2 regions of the Agromyces sp. NPDC055520 genome follow, and region 1 is predicted to be linked to the other one. Evidence: predicted binding sites of a transcription regulator. Region 1 holds the regulator's gene; the other holds the start of a gene.

Region 1 (5,230 bases):
GATCGGCCCCGACACCGAGTTCTCGCTGCACGCCGAGCGCATCCTCGCCGAGTTCGCCGAGGCGAAGGCGGCGGGGTTCACGACCCGGCCCGCGATCGTCGGACCCGTGACCTTCCTCCTGCTCGCGAAGGCGGCCGACGGTGCTCCGACGGGCTTCGCGCCGATCGACCGGCTCGCCGATCTGGTGCCCGTCTACGCGGCGCTGCTCGAGCAGCTCGCCGCCGCCGGTGCGGAGTGGGTGCAGCTCGACGAGCCCGCACTCGTGAGCGAGAGCATCGACGCCGACCGGGCCCGGGTGATCGAGTCGGTCGGCATCGCCTACGACGCGCTCGGCGCACTCGAGGCCCGCCCGGCGATCTTCGTCGCCGCGCCCTACGGCTCGCTCGACGCTGCCCTGCCCGCCCTCGCTGCGACCCCGGTCGAGGCGATCGGCCTCGACCTCGTGCGCGGTTCGCTGCCCGACGGGCTCGACCCTGTGGCGGCCGAGTCGCTCGCCGCGAAGACCCTCGTCGCCGGCGTGATCGACGGTCACAACATCTGGCGCGGCGACCTCGCCGCCGCGTTCGATCGCGTCGCGGCCGTGCAACGCCTCTCGCCGACCGTCTCGGTGTCGACCTCGACGTCGCTCCAGCACGTGCCGCACGACGTCGCCGACGAAGACGAGCTCGACGCACGGCTCGCCTCGTGGCTCGCGTTCGCCGACCAGAAGGTGGGCCAGGTCGCCGTGCTCGGTCGCGGACTCGCCGAGGGGCGCGACGGGATCGAGGGCGAGCTCGCCGCGGCATCCGCTGCCCTCGCCGATCGTGCCGGCGCACCCGGCGTGCGCGTGCCCTCGGTGCGCGGCCGCCTCGCCGGCCTCGCCGACCGCGACTTCGCGCGTGCGGGGTACGACGAGCGGGTCGCGGCGCAGCAATCGCTCGGCCTGCCCGAGATGCCGACGACGACGATCGGCTCGTTCCCGCAGACGGCCGAGATCCGTCGCGCACGCGCCCGTCTCGTCAAGGGCGAGCTGCCCGCCGACGATTACGCTGCGCTCATGCGCGCCGAGATCGAGCGCGTCGTGCGGTTGCAGGAGGAGCTGGGGCTCGACGTGCTCGTGCACGGCGAACCCGAGCGCAACGACATGGTGCAGTACTTCGCCGAGCTGCTCGACGGTTTCGCGGTCACCAAGCACGGCTGGGTGCAGTCGTACGGCTCGCGCTGCACGCGGCCGTCGATCCTCTGGGGCGACGTCTCACGGCCGGCCCCGATGACCGTCGAGTGGTCGAGCTACGCGCAGTCGCTCACCGGGCAGCACATGAAGGGCATGCTCACCGGACCGGTCACGATCCTCGCCTGGTCGTTCGTGCGCGACGACCAGCCGCTCGGCGACACGGCGCGACAGGTGGCCCTCGCCCTCCGCGACGAGATCGCCGACCTCGAGACCGCCGGCATCCGCATCATCCAGGTCGACGAGCCGGCCCTGCGGGAGCTGCTCCCGCTGAAGCTCGCCGACCAGCCCGCGTACCTCGACTGGTCGGTCGGCTCGTTCCGCCTCGCGACGGGCGGCGCCGTGCCCGGCACGCAGGTGCACACGCACCTCTGCTACTCGGAGTTCGGCGTCGTCATCGACGCGATCAAGAACCTCGACGCCGACGTCACCTCGATCGAGGCGGCCCGCAGCCGCATGGAGGTCGTCGACGACCTCGAGACGAGCGGGTTCGACCACGGCATCGGTCCGGGCGTCTACGACATCCACTCGCCGCGCGTGCCGGGCGTCGCGGAGGTGCAGGCGCTGCTCGAGCGCGCGGCCGGGGCGATTCCGGCGACGCGGCTCTGGGTCAACCCCGACTGCGGCCTGAAGACCCGCGGCTACGACGAGACCGTCGAGTCGCTGCGGCACCTGGTCGAGGCGACGGCGGCGGTGCGGGCGTCGCTGACGGCGCCGGTTCTCGCCGGGTAGCGGCGACGACCGAGTGGATGTCGCGGCTCGCGGCATCCGCTCGGTCTCCCGAGTGGATGTCGTGGTTCGCGGCATCCACTCGGCTCATGCGGGGGTGACGCACAGGCGCGGCGGGTACCGTCGAGCCATGCAACTCGCGGTCCACGAATCCGGCGGGGGTGCGCGCACCGCGATCCTCATCCACGGCATCATGTCGGACTCGCGCGCATGGCATCGCGTCACGGCTGAACTCGCCGCACAGGGGTTCCGCGTGCTCGCGGTCGACCTCGCCGGCCACGGCCGCAGCCCGCGAGCGCTGCGATACTCTCCCGCCGCCTGGGCGAGCGACGTCGTCGAGACGCTCGAACCGCTGCTCGACGGCTCGCCCGACATCGTCATGGGGCACTCGCTCGGCGGACTCGTCGCGAGCATCGTCGCCGATCGGCTCGCGCCGCGTGCCGCGATCTACATCGACCCCGCCTTCTCGTTCCCGAAGGGCGTCAAGGGCTGGGCGTTCAAGGCCTTCTTCGCCGTCGCCCCGCGGCCCCGACGCTCGGCGCTCGTGCGCATGAACCCGAAGTGGAGCGCCGTCGACGTCGACATCGAACTCGCGACGCTTCGCGACTGGGACAAGCGCACGATCCTCGGCTTCGCCGACACCCGGCCGCTCGTGCCGCCGGCCCGGCTGGTGGCGCCGACGCTCGTCGTGCTCGCCGAGAAGAGCCTGCTCATCACGGCGAAGGTCGCACGTCAGCTGCGACGTCAGGGCATGACCGTCGAGACGGTGCAGGGCACCGGGCACACGGTGTTCCGCGACGATCACGCCGGCTTCATGGACGCCGTGTTCGGGTGGCTTCGCGACTTCGCGCCGACGGCGCCGGAGGTGTCACCCGCCGGTGCTCGGGTGGCCGCGTAACGGGAGACATCCGCTCGCTCGCGTGCCGGGCACGTTCGGTGTCCGCCCTTTCGGTGCCGGCCGTTTCGATGCCGGCCCTTTCGATGCCGGCGCGTTCGGTGCGGACCGTCAGACCGCGCGCAGCACGGCCACGACCTTGCCGAGCACCTCGGCCTCGTCGCCGACGATCGGTTCGAAGGCGCTGTTGCGCGGCAGCAGCCACGTGTGGCCGTCGCGTTGGCGGAACACCTTGACCGTTGCCTCGCCGTCGAGCATCGCGGCGACGATCTCGCCGTTCTCGGCGGTGCGCTGCGAGCGCACGACGACCCAGTCGCCGTCGCAGATGGCGGCGTCGATCATGGACTCGCCGAAGACCTTCAGCATGAAGAGCTCGCCCTTACCGACGAGTTGCCGGGGGAGCGGGAAGACCTCGTCGATCTGCTGCTCGGCCGTGATCGGCACGCCGGCGGCGATGCGCCCGACGAGCGGCACCATCGCCGCATCGCCGATCGGTGTCGGGTCGCTCGAGGTGGCGACGCGGTCGGTCACGCCCGGCAACTCGATGAGCACCTCGAGTGCGCGCGGGCGGTTGGGATCGCGCCGCAGGTAGCCGGCGAGCTCGAGCTGGTTGAGCTGGTGGGTCACGCTCGAGAGCGAGGAGAGCCCCACCGCGTCGCCGATCTCGCGCATGCTCGGCGGATAACCGCGGCTCGAGACCGAGCGCTGGATCATCTCGAGGATGGCGATCTGCTTGGCGCTCAGACTCTTGCGGCGGCGAGGCCTGCCCGTCGCCTGCACGTCGTCGGTGTCGGTGCTCAAGGTCTCCGCCCCTCGTAGCGGCCGTGCGGCCGGATGTCGGTGGTGTCTGGTCGACTGTCTTGCAGACATTCGAAACTGTATCCGTCTCACGAGCGTGCGGCAAACATCTGTTCGAGTGTGTCGGAGATCCGCTCTCCCGGTTCTTCGGAGTTTCATGCTTGCAATGTTCGAAAATCGAAGGTATGTTCGGAACAGAGATTCGCATCCGGCCCTCCCGGCCGAGGGCCGGGTGCGACTCCCACAGGAGGTGTGACATGAGCGCAGTGATCGCAACGAACGGCCCGGCTTCGATGCCGGTACCGATGCAGGCTCCGAGCTCGGGGCGTACCCGGCTTCGACTGACTCGTCGCGGGCGCGCCGTGTTCACCACACTCGCTGCCCTGCCGCTCGTGGTCTGGGCGTTCGTCGTGGTGCTCGGGTCGGGGGCCGCGGCCGCCGACATCGACGCCGTCGGCGCCACGTTCGAGTACGTCACGGTCGGTCAGGGCGACTCCCTCTGGGCGATCGCCGAGTCGATCGACCCGAGCGCCGATGTGCGCGAGGTCATCGACGAGATCATTCGCATCAACGGCCTCGACGACGCCGCGGTCGAACCCGGGCAGCGGCTCGCGCTGCCGGCCGCTCCGTGAACGCCCTCGTCACGTTCGCCGCATGACGCTCGTCTGAAACACACCGACGCGCCTCGTTAGGCTTGTGTGGTGACGAGCCTCGACGATCTCCCCATCCGCGACGACCTTCGTGGTCGCACTCCGTACGGGGCTCCGCAGCAGGCCGTGCCGGTCGCCCTCAACGTCAACGAGAACACGCATCCGATCCCCGAAGACGTCGCGCACGATGTCGTCGCCCGAGTGGCCGCGGCGATCCTGACGCTGAACCGCTACCCCGACCGCGAGTTCACCGCCCTGCGCCGAGCGCTCGCCGACTACCTCGGCCACGGCCTCGACCCCGCGCAGATCTGGGCGGCGAACGGCTCCAACGAGGTGCTGCAGCACATCATGCAGGCCTACGGCGGGCCGGGTCGTTCGGTGCTGGGCTTCGCGCCGACTTACTCCATGTACGGCCTGCTCGCCTCGGGCACCGGCACCGAGTGGATCACCGCCGGCCGCGACGAGGACTTCGAGCTCACCGCCGCGACGGCCGTCGCGGCGGTGCGAGAGCACGACCCCGACATCGTGCTGCTCTGCGCCCCGAACAACCCCACCGGCACCCCGCTGTCGATCGAGACGATCGAGGCGGTCGCCGACGCCGCTCGCGGCATCGTCGTCGTCGACGAGGCGTACTTCGAGTTCGCCGACCCCGGCACGCCGAGTGCCCTCACCTTGCTCGAGGGGCGTCCGCGACTGCTCGTCTCGCGCACCATGAGCAAGGCCTTCGCCTTCGCCGGCGCCCGCGTCGGCTACCTCGCCGGCGACCCCGCCGCGATCGATGCGCTGCGCCTCGTGCGGCTGCCGTACCACCTCTCGGCGCTGACCCAGGCCGCCGCTCTCGGCGCGCTCGCGCACTCGGCCGAAATGCTCGCGATGGTCGACGAGATCCGCGGGCAGCGCGAGCGCATCTCCGACGAACTCGCACGGCTCGGGTTCCACCCCTACCGC
Region 2 (5,230 bases), on a different contig from region 1:
CCGTGTCGGGCAACAAGCAGGTCTTCGTCATCGACAAGGTGCTGAACCAGTGGCGCCAGCGAGAGGTCGGGCAAGCGAGTCGTCGCCTGCACCTGCACTTCTTCGCGAAGCCGCTCGAACTCGTCGACGACGGCAACGGCCGGGTCGGCGCCCTCCGCTACGAGCGCACCGCGCCCGACGGAGAGGGCGGCGTCGTCGGCACCGGCGAGATTCGTGACCTGCCCGTGCAGGCGGTCTACCGCGCGGTCGGCTACTACGGCTCGCCGCTGCCCGACGTGCCCTTCGATCGCGAGTACGGGGTGATCCCGAACCATGAGGGTCAGGTGCTGCTGCACGACCCTGCGACCGGCGAGACGCGCCAGATGTACGGCGTCTATGCGACCGGGTGGATCAAGCGCGGCCCCGTCGGGCTCATCGGTCACACGAAGTCCGATGCGATGGAGACGATCAAGCACGTCATCAACGACCTCGGCAATTGGTGGGACCCTGAGTCTCCGTCGGAGGAGTCGGTCATCGAGTTGCTCGAGTCTCGCGGTATTCGCTGGACCGATCTCGACGGCTGGCACCGCCTCGACGAGCACGAGCAGTCGCTCGGTGCTGCAGAGGGTCGCGTGCGCGTGAAGGTCGTGCCGCGCGAAGACATGGTCGACATCTCGCGCGACGAAGCGTAGGCAGCGCCGCCCGCCCGCCCGCCCGCTCGCTCGCATGCACGCATGCACGCATGCACGCATGAACGCACGCTCGCGCACTCGCTCGCACGCTCGCGCACTCGCTCGCACGCTCGCAGGCCCGCTCGCTCGCACGCCCTGCGCACGCTCGCCCCCTTCTACGCAGCCTGAAGCTCGAGCCGGGTCGCACGCCGGCCGGGGCGGGGTCGTTGCTGGGGGTCGAGGTGCCGCGGCGGAACGAACCAGGTGCGCCCCTCCCTGCTGAACACCTCCCATCCGTCGTGGTGCATGCACCAATGATGGAACGCGCAGAGCAGCACCCCGTTGTCGAGGTCGGTCGGTCCGTCGTCGGCCTCCCAGTACCGCCTGTGGTGCGCCTGCGTATGGGCGACCGGCCTCGCGCAATCGGGGTGCGCGCAGCCGCCGTCGCGTTCGGCGAGGGCGATTCGCTGCGCCTTCGTGAAGAACCGCTTGCGCCGCCCGAGATCGAGCACCTCGCCGGGGCCGCCGAGCACCATCGGGATCACCCCGGCGCTCGCGGCGATCATGCGCGCCGTGGCCGGCGAGACGGGCTCGTCGATGCCGTCGATCGTCGCGAATCCGATGTCGGACATGAGGCACTTCTGATCGATGCGCACCACGACCGCCGCGTTCGACAGCGCGGGCGGCGCATCGACCGCCGAGCTCGCGAGCCGCACGAGATCTGCGAGCGCGTCGGCCGCCATCTGCTCGATGCCGCGAGAATCCATGAGTGCCCGGTCGGCGGCATCGGGCGCAACACCGGCGGGTGCGACAGCCCCGCCCGCGACAGCACCGCCTGCGACAGCCCCGCCCGCAACGGCACCGCCCGCAACGGCTCCGCCCGCAACAGCACTCCGCGCGCCGGCACCGCGCGCGCCAGCATCACCCGCCGGCACGGCGCCATCGGCGAACGCATCGCCCAGAACGCCCGCCCCGCCTCGCCCAGCCGCCGCCTCGCGCGCCGCAAGCCGGCTCTTCGCATCGCGAGCAGCGTGCAGATCGGCTGACACGAGTGCGTCGACCGCAGCCTTGATGGGTGCGGCCGTCGCCGGATCGAGACAGGCGCGCAGGTGGATCAATCCGCGCCGGTCCTCCCACATGCGCAGCGAACGCTGAGCCCACAGCTCTTCTTCTCGCGCCTGCACTCCACACGCATCGAGCTCGGCCCGCAAGTACTTGATGTAACGCCAGAGCTGGTCGACGCCGACGGCTGCGGCTCGTTCGACGAGCTTCGTCTCTGCCTCGAGCAGTGGCGCGGCCGCGGCATCCGCTCGCATGGAATCGAGGAATTCGATGATGCGGTTCGCGGCCTCGATCGTGATGGCGCCGTCGGCGATGGCCGCGGCGACGCACGCGTACCTCGGCGCTCGCGGGGCCTCGCCGAACGACTGCGCCGGCGTCGTCGCCTTGGCGACGGCGAGCAGCTTCGCGGCGTCGGCCGTGCTCGAACCGGTGGTCGCGGCGATGAACCGCTCGGGCGTCGAATACCCGTGCCGACCGGCGAGGCCCTCGTGACGGGACTCACCCGCAGACCGCCGTGCGATCGCCGACGAGCATTGCAGCTTCAGCTGCTCGAGCGAGCGCTCGATGCCGGTGATCGCCCGCAGCGCATCGACGAGCTGCGCATCGCCGAGATCATCGAAGTCTGCAGTCGGGTGCTGCGCCGGGGCATCACCGACCGGCCGCGCGCGCAGAACCGAGACGAGCGCTCGCAGCCCGCCGTCGAGCGCCCCGAGCGCGTCGGCACCAGCTGCACCGGCTGCTCCCGGCGCGCCGGCAGCATCGGCTGCACCAGCTGCGCCGCTCGCGATCGCGCCCTCGTTCGTCATGCTTCGATGCTCTCACCACCCACCGACATTCTGTCGAAGCTTTGTTCGAATGCGAATGGGCGCGACGAGAGCGCAAGGGCGGTGAAAGCGGAAGGGCGGTGAGAGCCCGCTCCACTACGCTCTCGATCATGCCTCTGCTCGCGACATCCACCGCCGTCATCGCGGCCATCGCTGCCGTCGCGGGCTTCGCGCTCGGCTGGTGGCCGCTGGCAGCGTGGGTCGAGCGTTCCATTCACGGCGAGCGGATGCCGCGGCGCACCACCATCCGCATCGCCGCCGCCGTGGCGACCGCCGTGACCTTCGGGGTGCTCGGCCTGCGCTTCGGCGGTGACGCCGCGGGCCTCTGGCTGCTGCCGGCGCTGCTCGTCTTCGCCGCCTGCGCGACCGTGCTCTCGATCGTCGACCTCGTCGAGAAGCGGCTGCCGAACGCCGTCGTGTTTCCGACGCTCTACGCGGTGGCCGCGCTGCTCGTGCCCGCGACCTGGGCCGCGGGCGACTGGATGCGGCTGATCTGGGCGCTCGCCGGGGCATTTGCGATGTTCGCCGTCTACTTCGTGCTCGCGCTCATCTCGCCGTCGTCGATGGGCATGGGCGATGTGAAGCTCGCGCTCGTGATCGGCCTGCTGCTCGGCTGGTTCGGCCTGTCGGCGTGGCTCGTGGGGTTGCTCGCCGCATTCGTCGTCGGGGGAGTGGTCGCGATCGTCGCCCTCGTGCTGCGGCGGGTGACGCTGCGCGGATCGATTCCGTTCGGCCCGTCGATGCTCGTGGGGGCGCTCGTGGCGGTTGTGCTGGCGGGTTGAGGAACGCGGGCGAGGCCCCGGTCGCTGAGCCTGTCGAAGCGAATACACCGAGTGGATGCCGCGTGGCAGGCGTCCCTCCCGGCCGTTGACGAGTGACCGCTACTCGTCGAGAGAGCTCCGGATGCTCCTCATGAGTGACTCGAGTTGCTTGTCGAGGATGTCGATCACGATCTCGGGTTCGACTCGGAAGTACTCGTGGACAACGACATTCCGAAGGCCGGCGATCGCGGGCCATGGAGTGTCAGAGTGAGCGGCTTTCGCGTCAGCCGGCAGACCGCGGACGGCTTCCCCGATGACGGCGAAGTCGCGTAGTACGGCAAGCTTGCGGGAACCCAAGCGGATGCGGGTGCCCCGCCCCCGATGCATTCCTGCACTGGGGCTGGAGATCGCCGCGGAGCACGCCACCCGAACTGGGACTGGTCGTGGCGCTGGCGCAGCATGTTGCCTGAACTGAGCCCAGAACGATCCGACCGGTCAGCCTCGACCAGATCACACCGCGCCGACCGCAAGGACCCCCTACGGATGCTTGAACTCGACGAATTGCCATCGAGAAGAACCCGCCTTCTGTCGACCATCGCGACAGAGCGCTTCCGCTGGTGGATGGTATTTGTCGTCCTCGTGGGGATCGCCGCAGTGCGCGCAGCGAACTCGCAAGAACGCGACCAATTCTGGTCTGCGAGGGCGGGGATTGAGAATCTCGAGGGACTGCCTCTGATACGACCGGATACCTGGTCATGGTCGAAAGACGGTGACTGGGTCCCGAATTCACCGCTGTGGAACGTCGTGCTAGGCGTTGGCTGGCAGGCGGGTGGATTCTGGGGGCTGTTCTGGGTCGCGTTCCTATCCATCACAACGTTCTTCGCGCTCGCCTTGGTTCTCGCACGGCTCGTGGGGGCGCGCGCCTTCCCAACTCTGATTGGCTTCGCGCCGGTACTGATGTTCGGCTTTTCCGCGTTCACGCCACGCGCCACGGTGGTCGTGCAGTCACTGATGTTCGTCGCCGTGCTCTTCGTATGGTGGTGGGGCGGCAAGGTCGGTAAGGCCAGCATGCTCCGATCCCTCCTTGTCGTAGGGGGAGTGGGCTTCGCGCTGTCGCTGCTCGGCAACTGGTTGCACCTCTCATTCATGCTCATGTCCGCAGTGATCGCGGTGATGTGGGCCATCGGTTGGTGGGCGAGCCCAGGCATCCGCTTGGCGCAGCGACTGTGGCTGACTGCTGCTGGGACGGTCGGTCTCCTGCTCGGCTGCGTCGCCTCGCCGTACGGGATCCCACTCACCCTCGAACGCGCGCGCATCGTCGCGGATGTGTGTCGCGGAGTGATTAGCGAATGGCAGTCGATCTTCGACCTCATCCGTATTCAGGGTCTCCGATACGTCCCATTTGCAGTGGTCGTCGTACTGCTTGCGATCCTCGCACTTCTCTGGAGCGTGCGTCTCGTTCGACGGGGCGGGAGGTTTGACGCACGGGTTAGGATCATTGTCCCGCTCGCCGCTTTCGGCGTGCCGGCTGTGTTCGTGGGTTTTGATTCGCTGCGTTTCGCCCTGACGGGGATGCTAATCCTTATGCCTGTCTTGGCGGGGGTGGCCTCGGGCCTCATCGACCGTCTGCATTATAGGCAGGCAACTGCCGTTGGTTTCCTGTCGCGTCCGAGAGTAACCGAGTACACGTCGGGACGATTCTGGACAGTAATCGTGGTCGGGCTCATGGTCATGGCGACCCCGCTGACCGTTGCGACTATCCCTGAAGCTTCGACCATCCCCGAAGCCGCCGTGATTAACCAGCTACCAAGAGGCTGCCGCCTCTGGGGGAATGATACGGTCGGCGGCCCGACCATCCTTCTCCGGCCGGACGTAAAGGTGTGGATCGATGGGCGGGCAGACTTCTACGGACGCGAACATCTCTATGAGTATC

What was found. Region 1 encodes LexA, which represses DNA repair genes until DNA is damaged. Its sites were predicted from a motif close to TCGAACANNTGTTCGA; they were not measured.
Region 2: the regulator LexA is predicted to act here: its motif matches at 2,552-2,567, upstream of ACWGST_RS02165 (HNH endonuclease signature motif containing protein).

The regions. Positions count from the first base shown of each region.
Region 1 is NZ_JBSHJY010000010.1:51,603-56,832, forward strand. Features, by position in the region: gene metE (5-methyltetrahydropteroyltriglutamate--homocysteine S-methyltransferase) at 1-1,942, shown strand, start outside; gene ACWGST_RS06830 (alpha/beta fold hydrolase) at 2,070-2,837, shown strand; gene lexA (transcriptional repressor LexA) at 2,946-3,614, opposite strand; gene ACWGST_RS06840 (LysM peptidoglycan-binding domain-containing protein) at 3,890-4,264, shown strand; gene ACWGST_RS06845 (histidinol-phosphate transaminase) at 4,334-5,230, shown strand, end outside.
Region 2 is NZ_JBSHJY010000002.1:111,567-116,796, forward strand. Features, by position in the region: gene ACWGST_RS02160 (FAD-dependent oxidoreductase) at 1-671, shown strand, start outside; gene ACWGST_RS02165 (HNH endonuclease signature motif containing protein) at 827-2,518, opposite strand; gene ACWGST_RS02170 (prepilin peptidase) at 2,647-3,318, shown strand; gene ACWGST_RS02175 (HepT-like ribonuclease domain-containing protein) at 3,418-3,684, opposite strand; gene ACWGST_RS02180 (hypothetical protein) at 3,841-5,230, shown strand, end outside.